DNA from 3 places in the Bradyrhizobium sp. CCGB01 genome. Region 2 is predicted to be linked to each of the others. Evidence: predicted binding sites of a transcription regulator. Region 2 holds the regulator's gene; each other region holds the start of a gene.
The links. The regulator PhoB, encoded in region 2, activates phosphate uptake and scavenging genes when phosphate is short. The targets are predictions, from matches to a motif close to TGTCATNNANCTGTCAT.

Region 1: a site for PhoB is predicted at 2,737-2,753, ahead of NLM25_RS00740 (DUF2794 domain-containing protein). Genes of this name have one in related genera too.
Region 3: a site for PhoB is predicted at 3,792-3,808, ahead of NLM25_RS20295 (acetoacetate decarboxylase). Genes of this name have one in related genera too.

What each region holds. Positions count from the first base shown of each region.
Region 1 covers NZ_JANADK010000001.1:176,642-182,345, reverse strand. Annotated here, with positions in the region: gene acnA (aconitate hydratase AcnA) at 1-1,219, shown strand, start outside; gene NLM25_RS00745 (thioredoxin family protein) at 1,451-2,227, shown strand; gene NLM25_RS00740 (DUF2794 domain-containing protein) at 2,815-3,186, shown strand; gene NLM25_RS00735 (GNAT family N-acetyltransferase) at 3,283-3,813, opposite strand; gene NLM25_RS00730 (Bax inhibitor-1/YccA family protein) at 4,041-4,832, opposite strand; gene NLM25_RS00725 (ABC transporter permease) at 5,104-5,704, opposite strand, start outside.
Region 2 covers NZ_JANADK010000001.1:9,022,371-9,028,074, forward strand. Annotated here, with positions in the region: gene NLM25_RS42530 (GcrA family cell cycle regulator) at 159-671, shown strand; gene phoB (phosphate regulon transcriptional regulator PhoB) at 893-1,600, opposite strand; gene phoU (phosphate signaling complex protein PhoU) at 1,615-2,331, opposite strand; gene pstB (phosphate ABC transporter ATP-binding protein PstB) at 2,343-3,164, opposite strand; gene pstA (phosphate ABC transporter permease PstA) at 3,161-4,006, opposite strand; gene pstC (phosphate ABC transporter permease subunit PstC) at 4,008-4,997, opposite strand; gene pstS (phosphate ABC transporter substrate-binding protein PstS) at 5,140-5,704, opposite strand, start outside.
Region 3 covers NZ_JANADK010000001.1:4,452,484-4,458,187, forward strand. Annotated here, with positions in the region: gene NLM25_RS20270 (TadE/TadG family type IV pilus assembly protein) at 1-578, shown strand, start outside; gene NLM25_RS20275 (TadE/TadG family type IV pilus assembly protein) at 589-1,146, shown strand; gene NLM25_RS20280 (TadE/TadG family type IV pilus assembly protein) at 1,146-1,799, shown strand; gene NLM25_RS20285 (isoprenylcysteine carboxylmethyltransferase family protein) at 1,887-2,390, opposite strand; gene NLM25_RS20290 (patatin-like phospholipase family protein) at 2,575-3,750, opposite strand; gene NLM25_RS20295 (acetoacetate decarboxylase) at 3,972-4,754, shown strand; gene NLM25_RS20300 (transporter) at 4,863-5,704, shown strand, end outside.

The DNA.
Region 1 (5,704 bases), 8.8 Mb from region 2:
CTTCAACCTAGTCGGCTTCGGCTGCACCACCTGCATCGGCAATTCCGGTCCGCTGCCTGAGGAGATCTCGAAGTCGATCAACGACAACGGCATCGTCGCAGCCGCCGTGCTCTCCGGCAACCGCAACTTCGAAGGCCGCGTCTCGCCGGACGTGCAGGCGAATTATCTGGCCTCGCCGCCGCTGGTCGTCGCACACGCGCTCGCCGGCAGCGTCACCAAGAACCTCGCGGTCGAGCCGCTCGGCGAGGGCAAGGACGGCAAGCCGGTGTACCTGAAGGACATCTGGCCGACGACCAAGGAGATCAACGCCTTCATGAAGAAGTTCGTGACCGCGTCGATCTTCAAGAAGAAGTATGCTGACGTGTTCAAGGGCGACACCAACTGGCGCAAGATCAAGACGGTCGAGAGCGAGACCTATCGCTGGAACATGTCTTCGACCTATGTGCAGAACCCGCCCTATTTCGACGGCATGAAGAAGGAGCCGGAGCCGGTCACCGACATCGTCGAGGCGCGCATCCTCGCCATGTTCGGCGACAAGATCACCACCGACCACATCTCGCCGGCCGGTTCGATCAAGCTCACCTCGCCCGCCGGAAAATATCTCAGCGAGCACCAGGTGCGTCCCGCCGACTTCAACCAGTACGGCACGCGTCGCGGCAATCATGAAGTCATGATGCGCGGCACCTTCGCCAACATCCGCATCAAGAACTTCATGCTGAAGGGCGCGGACGGCAACATTCCCGAGGGCGGTCTCACCAAGCACTGGCCCGACGGCGAGCAGATGTCGATCTACGACGCGGCGATGAAGTACCAGCAGGAGCAGGTGCCGCTGGTGGTGTTCGCCGGCGCCGAATACGGCAACGGCTCCTCGCGCGACTGGGCCGCGAAGGGCACGCGTCTGCTCGGCGTGCGCGCCGTGATCTGCCAGAGCTTCGAGCGCATCCACCGCTCCAACCTGGTCGGCATGGGCGTGCTGCCGCTGACCTTCGAGGAAGGCACCTCATGGTCGTCGCTGGGCCTGAAGGGCGACGAGAAGGTCACGCTGCGCGGCCTCGTCGGCGACCTGAAGCCGCGTCAGAAGCTGACCGCGGAGATCGTCTCGGGTGACGGCTCGTTGCAGCGCGTTTCGCTGCTTTGCCGCATCGATACGCTGGACGAGCTCGACTACTACCGGAACGGCGGCATCCTGCACTACGTGCTGCGCAAGCTCGCGGCCTAAGCGCGAATTTGTGAACGGTGGCTCACCGCGACGTGAGTAGAAGGTTAAACGAAGGCGGCCTATCAAAAGGCCGCCTTCGCGCGTTTGCGGCATGCTTCTGTGGGCCCGCCCGGCGGAAAACCTCCCCTTGGACGGTTGCCTGGACGGATGAATGTGCTGCGCCCCGTAAGACTACGGTGACCATCAGGCGATAAGATTTCCCTTCACGAGCAATGGTGTGCGGCGTTCGACATGACAACAATGACGGCTTCTCATCTGGTTTCGCGCTGGTCCGGTGCCCTCTGGTCGGGAGCACTTGGGATCTGCGCAATCGTCGCCGTCATCCGCCCCGCCGAGGCTGATCCCCGCGCCGTGGTCGAGCTTTTCACCTCGCAGGGCTGCTCCTCCTGCCCGCCCGCCGACAAGGTCATCGGCGATCTTTCCAACGACCCGTCGATCATCGCGCTGAGCATGCCGATCGACTATTGGGACTATCTCGGCTGGAAGGACACGCTTGCGGATTCGCGCTTCTCGGCGCGGCAGCGCGCCTATTCGCGCATGCGCGGCGACCGCGAGGTCTATACGCCGCAAGTCGTGGTCAACGGTTCCACGCATGTCATCGGCAGCGATCGCGCCGGCATCGAGAGCGCGATCGGCAAGACCGACAAGGGCATGGGCGTGATGAGCGTGCCGGTGACGATGTCGCTTGCGGGCAAGCACATCAATGTCTCGGTGGCGGAGAGCAAGGAGCCGGCGGTCTCGCACGGCGAGGTCTGGATCTGCTCGATCACGAAATCGGTGCCGATCGAGATCAGCCGTGGCGAAAATCGCGGACAGCAGCTCACCTATCACAACGTCGTGCGCAATCTACTCAAGGTCGGCGACTGGAACGGACGTCCGGAAAGCTGGACGGTACCGCTGGAAAATCTCACGCGCGACGGCGTCGACGGCGCTGTGGTCTATGTCCAGGACGGCAACCGTGAAAAGCCGGGCGCGATGCTCGGCGCGGCGTACACGTCGCTGCACTGAAGCGACCCCTTCTCATCTCCCGACGCAAACACGGTCTAAATCCTCATGGTGAGGAGGCGCGTCAGCGCCGTCTCGAACCATGCAGGCCCCGCTGATGCCGCGCGGCCTCGATCCTTCGAGACGCCGCTTCGCGGCTCCTCAGGATGAGGGGAGAAAGTTTTCGCGCGGATGTTCGAAGAAGGGTGCGTCGTGCAGGAAACATCCAGCCACAAACAAAAAAGGACCAACTTGCGTTGGCCCTCCTTGTCGCGCGTACAGACCCGATCCTGACGGCCCCGGGGGGCTGGGGGCTGAGGAATCCGGAACCGAAAGGACCGGGTCAACGCACACAAGTCTTTTCGCAATGCAGGGCGGCAGGCGCTTGGCGGAAAAGAGGCGATACTATGATTCCTTCTAACGATCCCGTGACGGTTCGTCGCGACAGAGTTCCACTCCTGCGTGTGCTCCGATTCGCACCCGATTCAATGAGTTGAGTAAGGGAGCCCCTTGCGGTGCGGAACGGTTGGCGCAATCATGCAACTGTCATGATCCGCGGTTCCGGGGACGGTCTTCGCGGGCGCGATCATGCTGATGCGACAGGAGCCGCCATGGGTGTGACGTCGGAGGATGCCGATCCGAGCGGACAGCGTGCAGTGGCGCACCCCGCCGCTGCGAACGCCCAGCCGAACCGGGTGACGTTCAACCGGCTCGAACTGCACCGCATCCTCAATCTCTACGGCCGCATGGTCGCCGACGGCGAGTGGCGCGACTATGCCATCGACTTCCTGAAGGACCGCGCCGTGTTCTCGGTGTTCCGCCGCGCCTCGGAGGTGCCGATCTATCGCATCGAGAAAGACCCGCGCCTCGCGCGCAAGCAGGGCATGTACAGCGTGATCTCCGCGACCGGCCTGATCCTGCGCCGCGGCCACGAGCTCGAGCGCGTGCTGCTGGTGATCGATCGGAAGCTGGCGGTGGTGTAGCCGCCGTCCGTAGCCCGGATGAGCGAAGCGACATCCGGGACCTTGCTTGCAGCGTTCCCGGGTATCGCTGCGCTCACCCGGGCTACGAGACCGCCCCTACTTCCCCGGCACCGTGCTCGCGCCCTCGCCGAGGTCGCGCTGCATCATCACCGTGTCCAGCCAGCGGCCGAATTTCAGCCCGACACTGGGATGCGTGCCGATCATCTTGAAGCCGCCGCGCGTGTGCACGCCGATCGAGCCGGCATTGGCGGAATCGCCGATCACCGCGATCATCTGGCGGAAGCCGCGCGCCTCGCATTCCGTGACCAGCCGGTCCAGCAGCAACGAGCCGATGCCGCGGCGGTGGAAGCTGGGGTCGAGATAGATCGAGTTCTCGACCGTGAAGCGGTAGGCCGGCCGCGGCCGGTAGGCGCCGGCATAGGCGTAGCCGGCCACGCGACCGTCGAGGATGGCGACGAAATAGGGATAGCCGCCATCGACCAGCGCGCGGTAGCGGCGCGTCATTTCAGTGAGGTCGGGCGGCTCCAGCTCGAACGTCGCGGTGCCCTCGCGGACGGCCTGCTGGTAGATGGCGGTGATGGCGGGAAGGTCGGCCTCGGTTGTAGGCCTGATTTCAGGTGCGGACATAGGGGAAGATTAGAGCCTTCCCGCGGCCGCTGGAAGGCCCACCGGCGCCTCCACCCCCGTCATTGCGAGCGCAACGAAGCAATCCAGAGATGCATCCGCGGTGGGACTCTGGCTTGCGTCGTCGCAAGGGCTCCTCGCAATGACGGCGCGTGTGGGACGAGCCCCGGCCCAAACAAAAACCCCGGCCTCCCGGCCGGGGTTTGCGTCCGTTCCCTCAGGTCCAGCGCTTAGTCGCGCTGGCCGAGGAGCTGCAGGAGCAGCGTGAACAGGTTGATGAAGTTCAGGTACAGCGACAGGGCGCCGGTGATGGCCGCACGCTCTGCGATTTCACCGCCGGCCGAAGCGTAGCCGTAGATGTAGTCGTTCTTCAGCCGCTGGGTGTCCCAGGCGGTGAGGCCCGCGAACACCAGCACGCCAACCACCGACACGATGAACTGGAGCAGCGAGCTGCCCAGGAACAGGTTCACCAGGCTGGCGATGATGATGCCGATCAGGCCCATGAACAGGAACGAGCTCATCCCGCTCAGGTCACGCTTGGTGCTGTAGCCGTACAGGCTCAGTGCACCGAACGTGGCGGCCGTGATGAAGAACACCCGCACGATCGAGGTGTGCGTGAACACCAGGAAGATCGACGACAGCGAGATGCCCATCAGCGCCGCGAACACCCAGAACAGGATCTGCGCGGTCGAGGGGGCGAGACGGTTGATGCCCGCCGAGATCACGAACACCATTGCGAGCGGCGCGAGCATGAACAGCCACTTCAGGGGGCTGACGAACATCGCGTAGCCAAACGGCGTCAGGAACAGCTTGCCGACGCGGACCGCTTCCGGGGTCGGAACGTCGGTCACGGCGGCCATATAGACGCCAAGCGCGGCAAGGCCGGTGATGGCCAGGCCGATGCTCATGTAATTGTAGATGCGCAGCATGTAGGCGCGCAGGCCGGCATCGACCGTCGCGGCGTCAACACGCCCGGCGGCCCTGCCGAAAGGAGAAGCGTAGTTACGGTCTAGGTCCGACATGGTCGAATTCCCGTTGGTTGGCCCGGTCCGGCATGAGGGTCGCCATGCCGCCGGTTCGTCAAATTCTATCTCGGATACCGGTGTGCGCCGACATTAAATTTGGCTCACAATCGGGGGTCCGAACCCATTGGATATGTGGGAAACTAACACATTCGCTGCAACCGTCCACGCGCGGCTGAATGTCGCCCTCGCCCGCAATCCTGACGAGCAGGCGTGGTTAATCGCTGGAATCGTGCAATTCCGACATTGCGCGGCTACCCGCTACCATTTGTCACAAATTCCGCAACACCGTGGCGGGCTTTTTGTTCAAAGCCAGCAGCGTCCCGGCGAGCCCAAGTCCGACCGTGACGACCAGGGCGGCCGCGACCACGCCGGCCGCGCTGCCGGCCTGCCAGACGAACGTCAGCGTCATCAGCCGCGTCACGATCATCCAGGCCGCGATGCTGCCGGCGATCACGCCGAACACCGCGGTGGCGAGGCCAATCAGCAGGTATTCGAGGGCATAGGCGCCGAGCAGCCGCAGCCGGGTCGCGCCCAGGGTCTTGAGGATCACGGCATCGTAGACCCGGTGGCGGTGGCCGGCGGCGAGTGCCCCGCCCAGCACCAGGATCGCCGAGATCAGGGTGATCGCGCTGGCGCCGCGGATCGCCAGCGCCAGATTGGTCACGACCGAGCCGACCGTCTCCATCACCTCGCGCACGCGCACGCTCGTCACCATCGGATAGGTGTCGGCGACTTGCCTGATGATCCTGCCGTCGCCGGCCGCATCGCCGCCGGCCTCGGTCAGCGTCGCGATATGGGTGTGCGGAGCGCCCTTGAAGGCGTTCGGCGAGAACACGAGAACGAAATTGATGCCCATCCCCTGCCAGTCG
Region 2 (5,704 bases):
GTTCTGATCCTCTAAGTCCTCATGTACCGGCGTAAGCGTTCGGGCGCATCTGGCGCGCCCGGCGAGCCTTAAGGGATTCTGACGGCACGGGTTTTTCGAAGCTTAGGCATTCGCTGTGCGGCCCCAGGATGGCAGGCGCCGGCGGAGGAAAGGGTGCAATGACGGTTTTGACCTGGTCAGATGATCGCGTCGAGCAGCTGAAAAAGCTCTGGGAGGCCGGACTTTCGGCCAGCCAGATCGCCGCTGAGCTTGGCAACGTGACCCGCAACGCGGTGATCGGCAAGGTGCACCGGCTCGGCCTGTCCGGCCGCGCCAAGAGCCCCTCGTCCGCAGCGCCCCGGCCGCGCAAGGCGCGTCCCGCGCAGCACATGATGCGGGTGAGCCGGCCGATCGCGCGCGGCAACACCGCGCTGGCGCAGGCCTTCGAGGTCGAGGTCGAGGCCGAACCGGTCACCTACGACAACGTGGTGCCGATGAGCCAGCGACTGTCGCTGCTGGAGCTGAACGAGGCGACCTGCCACTGGCCGGTCGGCGATCCCTCGAGCCCGGATTTCTTCTTCTGCGGCGGCAAGGCGCTCTCCGGCCTGCCCTACTGCGCCCAGCACTCGCGCGTGGCGTATCAGCCCGCAGCGGATCGCAGGCGCGCGCCGGCGAAGCCGGGTCCGCGCTGAGAGTTTTCTGAGATCACGACGGCAGCCGTCACGCGATGACGGCTCCACAAGATGGGCGTCGTCCCTGCGAAAGCAGGGACCCATAACCACAGGGCGCAATTGTCGCGCAAAGTGGTCACTCCGAGTCTTCGCCTCACCACTCCCCGTGGTTATGGGTCCCGGCGTTCGCCGGGACGACATCGGAAATTGTAGCGGCGGATCGCTAAATCAGCTCGCAAACCCTACGCCTGCTCTGCCTTCGCAAAGCGATCATCGAGCGCATAGCCGGCGCCGCGGACGGTGCGGATCGGGTCCTGCTCGCGGCCAAGATTGAGCAGCTTGCGCAAGCGGCCGATATGCACGTCCACGGTGCGCTCGTCGATATAGATGTCGCGGCCCCAGACGCTGTCGAGCAGTTGCTCGCGCGAGAACACCCGGCCCGGATGCTCCAGGAAGAACTCCAGCAGGCGATATTCGGTCGGGCCAAGATCGATCGGCCGGCCCGAGCGCGCCACGCGGCGCTTGTCGCGGTCGAGCTCGATGTCGCCATAGGCGAGCACGGTTGCGAGCCGCTCCGGGCTTGCGCGCCGCAGCAGACCCTTCACGCGCGCCAGCAGCTCGGGCACCGAAAACGGCTTGACGATGTAGTCGTCGGCGCCGGTCGCAAGTCCGCGCACCCGCTCGCTCTCCTCGCCGCGCGCGGTGAGCATGATGATCGGGAGCTGCTTGGTCTCCGGGCGGGTACGAAGCCGCCGGCACAGCTCGATGCCGGACAGTCCCGGCAGCATCCAGTCGAGCACGATCAAATCGGGGATGTGCTCCTTGAGACGGGTGTCGGCGTCGTCGCCGCGCATCACCGTCTCGACGTCGTAGCCGTCGCCTTCGAGATTGTAGCGAAGCAGCTCGGTGAGAGCTTCCTCGTCCTCAACCACCATAATGCGTGCGCCCATCGGGTCGTCGCTCCTTAAGTATTCGGAACCGTCGTGGCGAAGGTCGTCATGTCGCCCTTCGGCCGCTTGTCGGTGATCGCCTGTCCCTCGATCATGTAGAACACGGTCTCGGCGATGTTGGTGGCGTGGTCGCCGATGCGCTCGATGTTCTTGGCGCAGAACATCAAATGGATGCAGAACGAGATGTTGCGCGGATCCTCCATCATGTAGGTGAGGAGTTCGCGGAACAGCGAGGTGCAGATGGCGTCGACTTCCTCGTCGCCCTTCCACACCGCCATCGCCGCCGGCAGGTCGTGCGCGGCATAGGCGTCCAGCACCGACTTGACCTGCTGCTGCACGAGGTCGGTCATGTGCTCGAGGCCGCGGAACAGCTTGAGCGGATGGAAATCGGTCTCCAGCGCCGCGACGCGCTTGCCCATGTTCTTGGCGAGGTCGCCGATGCGCTCGAGATCGGTCGCGACGCGCATGGCGCCGACGATTTCGCGCAAATCGACAGCCATCGGCTGGCGGCGCGCGATGGTCAGCACGGCGCGCTCCTCGATCTTCTTCTGAAGTGCGTCGAGATCGGCATCGATGGCGACGACGCGCTGACCGAGCGCGACGTCGCGGCGGATCAGCGCGTCGACGGAATCGACGATCATGCGCTCGGCGATCCCGCCCATCTCCGCGACCAGGCGGGTGAGTTCCTGGAGGTCGGTGTCGAAGGCCTTTGCGGTATGTTCAGAACCCATATCCCGTCTCCTCAGCCGAACCGGCCGGTGATGTAATCCTGCGTGCGCCGGTCGGTCGGCGACGTGAAGATCTTGCTGGTGTCGTCGAACTCGATCAACTCGCCGAGATACATGAAGGCGGTCTTGTCGGAGACGCGCGCCGCCTGCTGCATGTTGTGGGTGACGATCGCGATCGTGTAGTTCTCGGACAGCTCCTGGATCAGCTCCTCGACCTTGGCGGTCGAGATCGGGTCGAGCGCCGAGCAGGGCTCGTCGAACAGGATGACCTCGGGCCGCACCGCGACCGTGCGGGCGATGCAGAGGCGCTGCTGTTGGCCGCCGGAGAGCGACAGGCCGGAGGCGTTGAGCTTGTCCTTGACCTCGTTCCACAGCGCGCCGCCACGCAGCGCCTTCTCGACGCGGTCGTCCATCTCGGACTTCGAGATCTTCTCGTAGAGACGGATGCCGAACGCGATGTTCTCGTAGATCGTCATCGGGAACGGCGTCGGCTTTTGGAACACCATGCCGACGCGGGCGCGCAGCAGGTTGAGGTCGAGCTTGGGGTCGAGGATGTTGGTCTGGTCGAGCATGAGCTGGCCGGTGACGCGCTGGCCCGGATAGAGGTCGTACATCCGGTTGAAGATGCGCAGCAGGGTCGACTTGCCGCAACCCGACGGGCCGATGAACGCCGTGACGCGGTTGGTGCCGAGCGCCAGGTTAATGTTCTTCAGCGCGTGGTGCTCGCCATAGTAGAAGTTGAGGTTGCGAACCGTCACCTTGGCGGGCGCCTCGGGCAGCGGCTGCGAGCCGTGCTGAACGGCGGGCGTACTGACGGAAACAGACATTTCGCTCATTTTGCAGTCCTCTCGGCGCTAAGGAGGCGCGCGCCAATGTTCAGGGCAAGCACGGTCAACGTGATCAGCAAGGCGCCGCTCCAGGCGAGCTGCTTCCAGTAGGCGTAGGGGCTCTGCACGAAGTTGTTGATGGTGACCGGCAGGTTCGCCATCGTCTTGTTCAGGCCGAGGCTGAAGAACTGGTTCGACAGCGCGGTGAAGAGCAGCGGCGCGGTCTCGCCGGCGACGCGGGCGGTGGCCAGCATCACGCCGGTGATGAGGCCGGAGCGCGCGGCACGATAAGCGATGCGCTTGATCACCAGCGAGCGCGGCAGGCCGAGCGCGGACGCCGCCTCTCGCAGCGCGTTCGGCACCAGCAGCAGCATGTCCTCGGTCGTACGCAGGACCACCGGAATGACGATGACGGCGAGCGCGAGACTGCCGGCGATCGCCGAGAAGCCGCGCATCGGCACCACCACCGCACCGTAGATGAACAGGCCGATGATGATCGAGGGCGCCGAAAGCAGGATGTCGTTGATGAAACGGATCACCGAGGTCAGCTTGTCGTTGCGGCCGTACTCGGCGAGATAGGTGCCGGCGAACAGACCGAGCGGCGCACCGATGCCGACACCGAGCACGGTCATGATCAGCGAGCCGACGATCGCGTTGCGCAGGCCGCCTTCAGTCGAACCCGGAGGCGGAGTGTCCGCGACGAAGATCTCGAGGTTCAAACCCGCAAGGCCGTTGTAGAGCAGCGTGACCAGGATCAGCGCGAGCCAGGTGACGCCAAAGGCGGCGGCGCCGAAGCAGAGCCCGCGGATCACGATGTCCTTGCGGCGGCGGCGTGAATAGATCGGGTTCATGTTACTTTCCCGCTTTCTGGTCCAGCCGCATCAGCATCAGCCGGGCAGCCGCAAGTACGAAGAACGTCAGCACGAACAGCAGGAGACCGAGCAGGATCAGGCCGGACTGGTGCAGGCCGTCGCTTTCGGCGAATTCGGACGCGATCGCCGCCGAGATCGTGGTGCCCGGCGCGAAGATCGACGACGAGATGCGGAACGAGTTGCCGATGATGAAGGTCACCGCCATGGTCTCGCCGAGCGCGCGACCCAGGGCCAGCATGACGCCGCCGATAACGCCGACGCGGGTGTAGGGGATCACCACGCTGCGGACGACTTCCCAGGTGGTGCAGCCGACGCCGTAGGCCGCCTCCTTGAGGACCGGAGGCACCGTCTTGAACACGTCGACCGAGATCGAGGTGATGAAGGGCAACACCATGATCGCGAGGATCAGCGAGGCGTTGAACAGGCTGAGATAGGACGGAGGTCCCGCGAAGATCGCCCCCAGCACGGGGACGCCATCGAAGATCCTGATCATGAAGGGCTGGAACGTGTTGGCCAGGAACGGGCCCAGCACGAAGAAGCCCCACATGCCGTAGATGATCGAGGGAATGCCGGCGAGCAGCTCGATCGCCATGCCGATCGGGCGGCGCGCCCATTGCGGGCAGAGCTCGGTGAGGAAGATCGCGATGCCAAGACCCACGGGAATGGCGATCAGCATCGCGATGAAGGAGGTCACGAGCGTGCCGTAGATCGGTCCGAGCGCACCGAGAACCGGCGGATCGGCCGACGGCGCCCAGCGCTGCGTCCACAGGAAGGAGATGCCGAATTCCTTCATCGCCGGGAAGGCGCCGACGATCAGCGAAATGATGATGCCGCCGAGGATCAGGAGCACCGAGATCGCGGAGAGCCGCGTGATCCAGTAGAAAGTGACGTCGCCGAGCTTGAATGCGCTCAAGGCCTTGGCGCGGTCATACGGTCCGGCGTCGTCGATTACATCGCTCTGAACGGCCATTTCTGCCACGCCGATCCCCTGTGCCCGTTTATATACGCTTGTTGTCGGTCTTGTTGTTGGACTTGCGCTCCGGATGCGGCGCGATGCCGATCCGGAGCGGACGTCTTTTGAGATCCCGGCGCCGTGTCCGGGACAAGAGCGCTTAGCTCTTGATCTCGGCAGCCCAGGTCTTCTCGATCAGGGTCACGACGCCCTCGGGCATCGGGATGTAGTCGAGCTCTTCAGCCGCCTTGCCGCCATTCTTGAAGGCCCAGCGGAAGAACTTGATGGCTTCCTGCGAGGCCGCCTTGTCGGTGGCTGCCTTGTGCATGAGGATGAAGGTCGCCGCGGTGATCGGCCAGGACTTCTCGCCGGGCTGGTCGGTCAGGATGACATAGTAGCCCGGAGCCTTGGCCCAGTCGGCGTTGGAAGCGGCCGCCTGGAAGGCTTCGACCGTCGGCTGCACCGGCTTGCCGGCCTTGTTGACGAGGCCGGTGTAGGTCAGCTTGTTCTGCTTGGCATAGGCGTACTCGACGTAGCCGATCGAGTTCTTGGTCTGGCTGATGTTGCCCGACACGCCTTCGTTGCCCTTGGCGCCGACGCCGACCGGCCACTCGACCGCCGTGCCCTCACCGACCTTGCTCTTCCAGTCCGCGCTGGCCTTGGCGAGGTAGTTGGTGAAGTTGAAGGTGGTGCCCGAGCCGTCCGAGCGGCGGACCACGGTGATC
Region 3 (5,704 bases), 4.6 Mb from region 2:
CCAACATTCAGCTCCTGACGGTCGACCACCAGAACTGCCCCATTGTCGACAGCAAGGGCAACTGTACCTACACCACCGACTACGGAACGGATATCTCGAAGGGGCTGACGGGCGTCAACGCCGTGATGCCTCTGCCGGGCACTGGCACCAATCAGGCGGGCGATACGCCGCAGGAAGTGGTCTTCCTCGTCACCGACGGCGTCGAGGACAAGCTCATCCCGAAGTCGGGCGGCACCTGCGACGCCAATGCCACCTATGCGCTTCCGACGGCCAACTCGACGACCTTGCGATGCCAGCAGCCGCTCGACACGGCGATCTGCACGACGATCAAGAACCGCGGCATTCGCATCGCGGTCCTCTACACCGAGTATCTGCCGCTGCCGACCGAAAGCTGGTACAACACCCGCATCGCGCAATTCAACAGCCCGTCCTCGTCGACCGGCACGATCGCGACGCGGCTGCAATCCTGCGCATCGCCCGGCCTTTATGCGAGCGTGCAGACAGGTGGCGACATTTCCGCGGCGCTGACCAACCTCTTCATCAAGGTTGCGTCCAGCACGGCCAGCCTCGTGCAGTAAGGAAGGGGCCATGCTCGGATCCGCCGCAACAACGAAAAGACGCCGCAACCGCTGCGCCGCGTTCGCCGGCAATGACAGCGGAGCCACCGCCGTCGAATTCGCGCTCGTCGCTGCGCCGTTCCTCGCCCTCATCATCGCGCTCATTCAGACGTTTCTGGTTTTCTTTGCCCAGCAGATGCTCGAATCCGTGGTGCGCCAGTCGGCGCGCCTCGTCTTGACGGGGCAGGTTCAGTCGGCGCAGATGAATCAGGCTACCTTCAAGCAGAAGGTCTGCGATCAGATCGTGATCCTGTTCAATTGCAACGGCCTGATGATCGACATGCAGGTCGCGACGTCCTGGTCTTCCACGAACACGGCAACGCCGACGCTGACCTTCGACAGCAAGGGCAATGTGACCAATACCTGGCAGTACAATCCGGGCGACGCCGGCGATATCGTCGTTCTCCGCGTCATGTACGTCTGGCCGGTCGTGCTCGGGCCGCTCGGCTTCAATCTCTCGAACCTTACCAATGGCAACCGGCTGCTGATGTCATCCGCCGCGTTCCAGAACGAGCCAGGAGCTACCTGATGATCTCCGCCCTGTCGTCTCGCGCTCGGCAGATGTTGACCGATGTACGCGCTGTTGCAGCGACGGAGTTCGCCATCGTGACGCCATTCATGCTGGTGCTCTATGTCGGCGGCGTCGAACTCGGGAACGGGCTGGCGATGAACGTCAAGGTCAGCGCGACCGCGCACAGCGTTGCCGACATGATCTCGCAGAACACGGCCGTCACGTCGACCCAGATGGACGGTATTCTCGCTGCGGCGACCGCCATCATGGCTCCGTATCCCATCATGAACGGCACCACCTCCTTGATGACGATCACAGTCTCGGAGGTCTCGACCGACAGCAGTGGCAACGCGACGGTGCAATGGAGCAAGTCGACGAAGACGTCGGGGGAGAGAACCGTCGGTGAGCAGATGACCCTGTCGTCCTTTACCGCGCCGGGCGGTACCAGCAATGCCAATATCTCGCTCATCCTGAGCGAGGTGTCCTACGACTACGCGCCCAACCTCGGCTTTACGATCGCCGGCAAGGTGAAGCTGTCCGACAGCTATTACCTGTTTCCACGCTGCTCGACGAACGGCCCGACCACGTTGTCTCCTCCCTATTACGACGTGAAATATCCGGCGGCGAAGACCTGCACCTGTGTGCAGCACTTGCAGCAGAAGACCTGTTAGCTCCGCGGAACGCGGTTGATCAAACCGGATGCTGCTAGGTTGCTGCGTCCGGCATTTTGAGAGAAATTCGCTTCAGCGAAAATTCCTTTATGCGGCTCGCCATGGCGTCAACCGCGGAATCCAGCGCGGCACATTGGTCCGAAAGCTCTCGTATTCCGTGCCGAATGTTTGCTCGAGCGTCGGTTCTTCGTACATCACCACAAAGAGATGAAAAAAGAGCCAGAGTAGCGCGCCGTACCAGAGGAGACGCCAGTCACCAAACAAAATGGCCTGACCAAAAATGACCGCGACGACCGCGATGTAGATCGGATTTCGCACGTAGCGATAAAGGCCAGTCACTACGAGCTTTTGTGTCGGAGCGATCGGGGCGGGCGTCCCCAGCCCCTGCAGCGCAAAACGGGCAAATGAATCCACAAGTCCGGGCACTCCGACGATGATCAATATGCCGCCGAGGATGCGGGTTAGATCGACGCCGAAAAAAGCTGGCCGAAATTCCCACTCCGTGACCCACCAGGGGATGAAGCCTGCCAGCACCAACGGTGCAATGACGAAGAACAGAGCGGAGCCCAGGACAGCAATTGCTTTCGACATCGTGTGCTCCCACGACCCGACAAGAATAGCTTAGCAAATCACTTTCCGCTACGAGCATTGAACGCGGCTCCACGATTGCTGCGTTAAGAGTCCGCGTCCTAAGTCATTGATCGGCCAAGCCCCGTCTACTGTGCATGGGGTTGTTTTCGCGGCTTTTGTCCTGAGCACCCTCCCGCGGCGTGCCTTACGCGCTCTCCGTCTCCCGGTGCACGTCGTGCACCACGAGCCCCATGCCTTCGTCGGGCATCTTGATCCAGTCGCGGCGCTTCAGGGTGCGCTTGGTGTCCTCGTAGCCGCTTGTCCAGTGCTCGCGCATCGAAGTGCCCGAGAATTCGTGGTCCTTGGCATCGCCCTCATAGGCCTTCTGCTGGTAGATAAGATGCAGGATCGCGATCTCCGGCATGCGGCGCAGGCTCGCCTTCAGCTTGCGGTCCTCCTCGGAGAGCTGCTCGTCCGGCAGCTTCGCCAGGGCCTTGTAGAGCAGGACCTTGAGATTGTGCGTGCGGCGGTAGACGTCGGTGTTGTGGCGCGTGCGCGAGGAATACATGATGTCCTTGTGGCGGGCCATCACGTCCTGGATCGAGCGCGGCAGCACGCCGCGCGCGCTGAACAGGTCGACCTGGAACACCAGCGAATTGAGCGCGTCCTCCTGGTCGAGCAGATGCTGCAGCGGCGTGTTGGAGACGATGCCACCGTCCCAGAAATGATCGGTGCCGATCCGCACCATCGGCAGCGCCGGGGGCAGGGCGCCGGAGGCCATGATGTGCTCCGGCTCGATCTCGTCGTGGGCGTTGTCGAAATAGATGAAGTTGCCGGAGAGCACGTTCACGGCGCCGACCGCGAAGCGGACCTTCTTCTCGTTGATGAGGTCGAAGTCGACGAGCTCCAGCAGGCTCTCCTTCAAAGGCATCGTGTCGTAATAGCTGGTCGCGGTCCGCGCGCCGACCGGGCTGAACCAGGGATTGACCTGGTGCGGCGTGAAGAAGCCCGGCTGGCCCATCGCCGACGTCATCCAGGAGCTATAGAGATTGCGCCACTGGCGGAAGACGTCGCCGTCCGGCGTGTAGTGCCAGATCTTGCGGTTGGTGATGCGCTCCCAGAAGATGCGCAGCGCATCCAGCCGCTTCTCCGGCTTGTTGCCGGCGATGATGGCGGAGTTGATCGCGCCGATCGAGACGCCGCAGACCCAGTCGGGCTCGATGCCGGCCTCGTGCAGCGCCTGGTAGACGCCGGCCTGGTAGGCGCCGAGCGCGCCGCCGCCTTGCAGCACCAGCGCAACACGGTCGCAGCGCTCGGGCCGCCAGCCCCGCGCGGGAGGCTGATGGGTCTGGTAAGTCGGTTGCGACGTGCGGGCGTCCATGGCGATGCCTCCTGCCTATCCCCAAACGATTGCGTCGCGTGGTGACGGCGTGATGACAAGGTTGGCGCCGATGCATCGTCTGCATGCAGGTCAACCGCCGCAAGAATGGTGGCGGGTTCGCGGGCCTGACGGAAATCCTTCACATCGCAGTCAATGACCGCGGCTAGCAATTTGCATCGGGCCTGAAGCGAGCGTCACAGACATCACACAGGAGACCAGCGATGCGCAGGGAAGATTTGCTGAGACTTCCGTCCATGCCGGCGGCAGGGCCGAGCTATCCGGCCGGGCCTTATCGCTTCGTCAACCGCGAATTCCTCGTCATCACTTACGAGACCGATCCGGAGCTGATCCGCGCCGGCCTGCCTGAGCCGCTGGAGCCGATCGACCAGCCGATCGTGCATTACGAGTGGATCAAGATGCCGGATTCCTCCGGCTTCGGCAGCTACACCGAGTCCGGTCTCGTCATCCCCGCGCGCCTCAACGGCGAGGAGGTCAATTTCGTCTCGCAGATGTATCTGGACGATGATCCGCCGATCGCGGCGGGCCGCGAGATCTGGGGCTTCCCCAAGAAATACGCTCATCCCAAGCTCGAGATCGTCAAGGACACGCTGACGGGCACGCTGGAATATGCCGGCCAGCTCGTCGCCATGGGCACGATGGGCTACAAGCACGAGAGCATGGCCGGCAACGGCGATCTCACCCGCGCCACGCTGTCGAAGACGCAGATCAATCTGAAGATGATCCCCGGCGTCGATGGCCGGCTCGAGATCTGCCAGCTCGTCGCGATCAACCTCGTCGACATCGTGCCGAAGGGCTCCTGGATGGGTCCCGGCCGGCTGCATCTGGTGCCGCATGTGAATGCGCCGGTCGCGGATTTCCCGGTTCGCCGTTGCCTCGGCGCGCATCACTACATCGCCGATCTGACGCTGCCGTTCGGCCGTGTCGTGCACGACTATGTCAAGGAGGCCGAGGCGGCGGCTTTGACCGGGCTGGCGGCGGAGTAGGCGCCATCATCAAACTGTAACAAAGCCGTAATTGAGTACCTGAGAGGTCCGGAAGGTGCCGTCAGCCAGCTTCCGGAGCGGGGCATCTGTTGACGGTTGGGGTTGGCCATGGCTGAGCCGGCGAAGCTCGTCAGCGCGATATCGGATTCCGTGCCTGCCGTTCCCGGCCTCGTCTGGGCGTTCCGCCTGCACAGTGACGGCAGCGCCGAGCCGCTGCCGATCGACCGGCCGGTCGAGTTCAGCCATGACGGCCGGCTCTGGCTGCATTTCAACCTGACCGATGCGCGCGTGCGGCCGTGGATCGCGGAATCGAGCCTGCCACCGCTTGCGCGCGACCTCTTGCTGTCCAACGACACGTTCCAGCAGCTTCACGTCATCGACCACTGCGTCTACGGCGTCTTCTCCGATCTCGTGCGCGATATCGACAGCGCAACGGAGGAGACCGCGTTCCTGCGTTTCGCCATGACCGAGCATCTTCTCGTCAGTGGCCGCCATCAGGCGCTGTGCTCGGCGGATGCGACGCGCCGGGTGCTCGAAGGCGGCTACCGCGTCGACAATGTCGCCCACCTCCTGGAAAAGATCGTCGACGAGGTCGCCGACACGCTGGACCGGATGGCGGACAAGCTCGGCCAGGAGATCGACGACATCGAGGAACGGATTTTGGCCGACGACGCCAAGCCGGAGATGCGCCGCAATCTCGGCCGGCTGCGCCGGACCTGCGTCAGGCTGCATCGTCAGCTCACCGGCCTGCGCGTGCTGTTCCACCGCCTCGATCAGAAGAACACCGATCATCTCTCGCCGGCCTTGCGCATCCACGCCGGCAAGCTGGCGCAGCGGCTGGACGGGCTCGACCACGACATCGTCGAGCTCCGCGAACGCAGCCGCCTGCTCGAGGAGGAGCTGCGCTTCAAGAACGAGGAGGAGAGCAACCGCCACCTCCACACGCTCTC